Regions from separate parts of the Lentilactobacillus buchneri genome, predicted to be linked through region 2. Evidence: predicted binding sites of a transcription regulator. Region 2 holds the regulator's gene; the other holds the start of a gene.
What was found. The regulator Rex, encoded in region 2, represses fermentation and respiration genes when NADH is low (regulators of the CRP and FNR family bind a similar motif). The targets are predictions, from matches to a motif close to TTGTGAANTANTTCACAA.
Positions count from the first base shown of each region.

Region 1: the regulator Rex is predicted to act here: its motif matches at 1,197-1,214, upstream of adhP (alcohol dehydrogenase AdhP).

Region 1 is NZ_CP073066.1:41,989-45,419, forward strand. Features, by position in the region: gene KE627_RS00275 (HAMP domain-containing sensor histidine kinase) at 1-345, opposite strand, end outside; gene KE627_RS00280 (response regulator transcription factor) at 342-1,028, opposite strand; gene adhP (alcohol dehydrogenase AdhP) at 1,284-2,300, shown strand; gene KE627_RS00290 (ISL3 family transposase) at 2,373-3,431, opposite strand, start outside.
Region 2 is NZ_CP073066.1:212,199-215,629, reverse strand. Features, by position in the region: gene KE627_RS01130 (ABC-F family ATP-binding cassette domain-containing protein) at 1-938, opposite strand, end outside; gene KE627_RS01125 (redox-sensing transcriptional repressor Rex) at 1,126-1,758, shown strand; gene groES (co-chaperone GroES) at 1,985-2,269, shown strand; gene groL (chaperonin GroEL) at 2,363-3,431, shown strand, end outside.

The sequences.
Region 1 (3,431 bases), 170 kb from region 2:
TAAAATATTATCGCGGGAAAAATTAACGATCAACGAATTGGAATACAAATCGTTGCCATCGGCTTGTGTCACCTGATCGTTACTGTCGGTGATCTTTGGCTTCAAATAGTGTCCCACATCGCTTTTGGTCAATGGTGAGGCATAATTGGTCAACCTTGAAGAAACGGTACTCAAGGTATTGTCAATGTGCGAACGTTCCTGTTGAAATAAGACGTTGGTAAATCGATTAAAAATTAAGCATGAGAAAATAACAACAATCGCTAAAACACCAATGGACGTAAAAAAAGCCCACTTCCATTTTAGCGATGTCTTTCTTCTCTTTGGTTTTGTGTTGGGTTGGTTCATGACCGCATCACGTACCCCGTACCTCTAACTGTTTGAATATAACTGTTCTCACCTGGACGATCAATCTTGTTTCGGAGATATCTGATATAAACATCGACCACGTTGGTTTCAACTTCGGAATCATAGCCCCATACTTTGGTAAGCAGAACATCTCGAGCCAGGACAACGTCAACGTTTTCCATCAAAGTCAGCAACAATTCATATTCACGCTTTGTGAGGTTAATCACTTCATCGCCACGACGAACAATTCGACTTTCCTTTTCAATGGTTAAGTCTTTGAACGTAACTGATTTCTTGTTGTTCTTTTGTTGATCATTTTCGATTTGAATTCGGCGAAGCAAAGCCCGGATTCGAGCTAAGAGTTCCTCAATCGCAAAGGGTTTGACAATGTAATCATCAGCGCCATGATCAAAGCCCGAAACTCGGTCAATAACAGAGTCCCGCGCGGTCATCATGATAATTGGTGTGTTCTTCTTTTCACGTAGGCGGCGGGCAACTTCCATTCCGTTCAATTCAGGCAACATCAAATCAAGCAAAATGACATCGAAGTTCTCATCCAATGCAGCCTGCAAACCAGTTCTGCCGTTAAGCTCAACTTGGGTATCGTAGCCTTCGTGCTTTAACTCCAGTTCGACGAAACGTGCTAAGTTCTTTTCGTCTTCAATAATCAAAATTCGACTCATAAATGATCAGCTCTCCCATAAAATATCTTAATTTGTTTATTAGTAACGTAGAAACCTTTTAACATAACTCTCATTTTACCATAATTATGAGAGTTTTAGTCTTTTACTTTAATAAAACTTAGAAAAACGGCTAAAATTGCTTGGAAATATTTTTCATTTAAACTAATTTTGTGTAGAAATTCACTTGATAATGCCCAAGGGGACGTTTATAATGAACTTGTTTGAAAATATATTACAAAAAGGATGATTAACCCTATGAAAGCTGCTGTTGTAAGAGACCCAGTTGATGGATATGTTGATATTAAAGATGTTACTTTACGCCCCATTCACCAAGGTGAAGCCTTAGTTCAAGTTGAATATTGTGGATTATGTCACACAGATTTACACGTTGCTGAAGGTGACTTTGGTAAGGTTCCTGGCCGAATCATCGGTCACGAAGGTGTCGGAAAAGTCATTCAAGTTGCCGACGATGTCACTAACTTAAAGATTGGCGACCGTGTTTCAATCGCTTGGTTCTACAGAGGCTGTGGTCACTGTGAGTACTGTATCACTGGCCGTGAGACACTCTGCCGTAACGTTCAAAATTCCGGCTACACAGTTGATGGTGCTATGGCTGAACAAGTCATTGTCCCTGCAGACTACGCCGTTAAAGTACCAGAAGGACTTGATCCAATCGAAGCGACTTCATTAACCTGTGCCGGCGTTACGATGTATAAGGCACTCAAAGTTGGCGACACTCGTCCCGGCCAATGGGTTGAAGTCGTTGGTTGTGGTGGCTTGGGTAACCTCGCTGTTCAATATGCCCATAACGTCTTTGGTGCCCATGTGGTAGCCGTTGATGGTAACGAGCAAAAACTTCAAGCAGCTAAGGACAACGGTGCAGATATCACCATCAACCGTCATGATCCAGATGTTGCCGATCAAATTCAAAAGAAGGTTGGCGGCGTGCACAATGCTCAAATTACTGCCGTTACAACTGAGGCCTTCACTACATCTGTTAACGCTTTGCGTCCAGATGGCAAGTTGGTTGCTGTTGCCCTTCCTAAGGGTGATATGGCACTTAACATCGATAAGACGGTTCTCGATGGCATTCAAGTTGCCGGTTCACTGGTTGGTACCAGACAGGACCTCGCTGAAACATTCCAGTTCGGCGCTGAAGGCAAAGTAAAGCCAATCGTACAAACTCGTCGACTTGATGAGGTCAATGACATTATCGATGAAATGAAGGCCAATAAGATTGTTGGCCGAATGGTTGTTGATTTTACTAAATAAATATAATATTGATCCAAATGAATTAAGGTTCTTCGTCAACTGTTGTTGGTGAACAAAATATTGGAGTTCTAATCACTTGGTGATTAGAGCTCTTTTTGTATGAACTCGAAAAGCGAACAGCACTCTTAGCCGGAATCTGAAGAAGTTTCGGTAACCAAATCCAGTGCGTTTAATGACTTTAATCTTGTTGTTTGAACCTTCTAAGGGCCCGTTGGTGTAATGGTGAGTAAAGGTATTGCCAATTTCATCATGATGAGTCGCTAGGGTCTGGAGGGTTGCCAACATCTCTTCCGAGCAGCCCTCTAAGTGATGGAATACTTGATTATAGTTGGGCCAATCACGGTTTTTGATGGTTTCACGTAACCGATTCATCACGTTGTAAGTTTGCTTGAGCTCGGGATCAATGTCCAATAAAGCATCAACCACATCAGTGGCAGTCGCTGGATAAGGGAAGTTTGTCCACTTACGGAAAGCTTCGTAGTTGAGGTGATTTTCCGGCGTTAATAATAGTTTCCAATAGCGTTTTAGGGCGTGATACTCGCGTGAGGAAGTCGCCAGGGTTTTCATGAGGCGCACCCGCGTCTTATTAAAAGCTCGATTTAAAGCGTTAACCAAGTGGAACGGATCGATGACAACGATGGCGTTCGGAAAGATCTGCCCCACCAATTTGGGATAGGTATAGTTCATATCGGTGACGATAATTTTCACATTTTCTCGCGCAGCCTGGTCGTAATGCTGGAAATACTTTTGAAGCTGATAGATGGTCCTAAAGGGTAACAGGTCGATCAATTCGTGGGTTTCCGCATCCATAAATTCAAAGCTCATCGCGTCGGTGGCGCTCTTAGTGCTTTTAACTTCGTCCATGAGGAGAACTTTTGGTAAATAGTGCCAGTTGGTTTGAAAGTCCCGTTCAGCGCGCAAGAGCTGCCGACCAACGAATGAATCCGAAGTGGATAACTCATCGGCAATGTGTTTGAGCGAAACCGGTTCGGTCAGTTTTTCTAAGCATTGTTTGCGGGTCGTATTTGAAATCGTGCAGTGTTTCGGCACCGCATTCGTCTGCGCCAGGAAATTGGTATGACAAGCCTTACAGTGAAAGTTTCGCCGATTGAGACACAGGATAACGGTGCT
Region 2 (3,431 bases):
GAATCAGCCGTCGGTTTTTGCAGCTTATCCATTTTTTCGAGTTGTTTTCGGCGGGCCTGCGCCTGTTTGGTGGTCGATGCTCGAACGATATTTTTGTCAACGAAGGTCTGCAGTTTTTGAATCTTAGCCTGCTGCTTGTCATATTCTTTCCATTCTTGTTCAATCAACTGGTCTTTTTTCTTGGTGTAGTCCGTGTAATTACCAGTGAAGTGGTGGAGGGTACCTTGTGACATCTCGTAAACCTCAGTGACAATTCTGTCTAGGAAGTAACGGTCATGTGAAATGATCAGAAGGGCACCACTATAGTTTTGAATATAACCTTCCAGCCAAGTGATCGTTTCCACATCCAAATGGTTGGTTGGTTCATCTAATATTAATAATTCGGGCTTTTCCAGTAACAATTTGGCCAAGGCAAGTTGAGTCTTCTGGCCGCCTGACAATTCATTAATTGGCCGATCGTAGTCAGCTTCCCCGAATCCAAATCCGTGGAGAACACCACGAATTTCAGCGTCGTACCCATAACCATTGTGCTGTTCAAAGTCGGCACGGATATTGTCATATTGTGAGGAAATCGTTTCATATTCTTCGGTGTTGGCGTCAACGCCCAAAGAACCCATTTGTTTTTCCAGAGCGTGAAGCTTTGCTTCCTGCTCTTTTAGACTGGCAAAGACCGATGCCATTTCAGCATAAATGCTTTTGTCTGAATTGAGTCCGGTATCCTGGGCCAAATAGCCAATCGACAGATTCTTTTTAGTGCTGATTTGGCCGCCGTCGACAGATTGTTCGCCGATGATCATTTTAACCAGTGTCGACTTGCCGGCACCGTTACGGCCAACCAGTGCGACACGGCTTTTTTCTTGAATGGCCAAATTAACTTTTGAGAAAATAGTTTCGCCATTGAATCGTTTGGTTAGATCTTGTGCTTGTAAGATTATCAAGTGTTTGGCCACCTTTCATTTTGTAACTACCAACAATCAATTTTATCATAATTTACACGATTTCAGGAATTATTTGTAAGTAATATTTGAAATATATTTCACAAGATGTCATCTTATGGTAGAATGAGATGTAAATAGGAATTCACAAAGTTCTTTTAACTAAAATGACAAATAGGAGGAAATTTTCTTGACAGCTGAAAATATTCCACGCGCAACCGCTAAACGATTGCCGATATATTACCGATACTTAAATATTTTACACGATACAGGAAAGCAACGAATTTCATCAACGGAATTGGCCGAGGCGGTGCAGGTGGATTCAGCAACCATTCGTCGTGACTTTTCCTATTTTGGTGCTTTGGGCAAGCGGGGTTATGGATACGATGTTGATAACCTGCTTTCGTTTTTCAAAACGATCTTGAATCAAGAGCATCTGACCAACGTGGCTTTGATCGGAGTCGGCAATTTGGGCCATGCGCTCTTGAACTTTAATTTTCACAAAGACGGCAACGTTCGAATCTCTGCTGCTTTTGATACCGACGACAAGATTGTGAACACAATTGAAGACGGTGTTCCTGTCTACCCGATTGAGGAACTTTCACATCAACTGCATGATCAACAGATCAAAGTCATCATTTTGACCGTGCCCTCAAAAGTCGCTCAGTCCATCGCGGACGATGCTGTCGCCGGCGGGGTAAAGGGTGTCTTGAACTTTACGCCAATTCGGCTTCAGGTTCCTGAAGATGTCCTGGTTCAAAATGTTGACTTAACTAATGAATTGCAAACTTTGATTTATTTCATCGAAAACTTTGGCAAGTAAAATATCGAACAAATTAATGAAGAAAAGACCGGTGATCCTGAAAACGCCGGTCTTTTCTTATGCGCTCATTTACCGTCGGCAAGGCAATCTGCAGATAAATTCACCAAGAAATGCGCAGAAATCCTTGCAATTGGTCTGAAAAAATAATATATTATACACAGTGATTAGCACTTTTATCATGTGAGTGCTAATGTTGCTAAAAATTGTTGCAAACGGAGGGACTAACGTGTTAAAACCATTAGGAGATCGCGTAATTATCGAAACTGAAAAAGAAGAAGAAAAGTCGGTTGGCGGTATCGTTCTTGCTGACAATGCAAAAAAGAAGCCGCAAGCCGGTACAGTTGTTGCCGTGGGTGATGGCCGTGTACTTGATAATGGTACCAAGGTTGCACCTGTTGTAAAAAAGGGCGACAAGGTTATGTTTGATAAGTACGCCGGAACCGAGATTGAGGATAACGATCAAACTTATCTCGTTCTTCATGAAAAAGACATCGTCGCAATTGTCGAATAATTATATTTTAACAAGATAATTGCTAATAAGTGAATCATTTGAATCATTCAATGAATCAATAATCAAAAATATTTTTTTGAGGTGAAATTTGAAATGGCTAAACAAGTAAAGTTTTCTGAAGATGCCCGTAGCGCAATGCTCAAGGGTGTTGATAAATTAGCAGATACGGTTAAGGCAACGATTGGACCTAAAGGCCGCAACGTTGTTTTGGAACAAAGTGCCGGTACACCGACAATTACCAATGATGGTGTTACCATCGCCAAATCAATTGAATTACCGGATCATTTTGAAAACATGGGTGCCAAATTGGTTTCTGAAGTTGCTTCAAAGACCAATGACGTTGCTGGTGACGGAACAACCACTGCCACAGTTTTAACTCAAGCAATTGTCAATGAAGGTATGAAGAACGTCACTGCCGGTGCCAACCCAGTTGGAATTCGTCGTGGTATTGAAAAGGCTACTAAAGCCGCTGTTGATGCCCTTCACAAAATGTCGCATGATGTTAAGACCAAAGATGATATTGCTCAAATTGCTTCAATTTCATCTGCCAACACCGAAGTTGGTAAATTGATTGCCGATGCAATGGAAAAAGTTGGTCATGATGGTGTTATTACCATTGAAGAGTCACGTGGTGTTGATACCAGCTTGGACGTCGTTGAAGGAATGCAATTTGATCGCGGCTACATGTCACAATACATGGTTACCGACAATGACAAGATGGAAGCCAACTTGGACAATCCTTACATTTTGGTAACTGATAAGAAGATCACCAACATTCAAGACATTTTGCCATTACTGCAAAAGATTGTTGAACAAGGTCGTTCACTCTTGATCATTGCTGATGACATTGGCGGTGAAGCTCTGCCAACTCTTGTATTGAACAAGATGAGAGGAACATTCAACGTCGTTGCTGTTAAGGCACCTGGATTTGGTGACCGTCGTAAGGATCAACTCCAAGATATCGCCATTTTGACCGGTGCAACCTTGATTACCGATGACCTTGGTTTGAACTTGAAGGATGCAACCCTTGAACAACTTGGTCAAGCTAACAAAGTTAACGTTACCAAGGATTCAACCACGATTGTCGACGGTTCCGGTTCAAACGATGAAATTGCCAACCGAGTTGCTGAAATTAAGACCCAAATCGAAAAGACGACTTCAG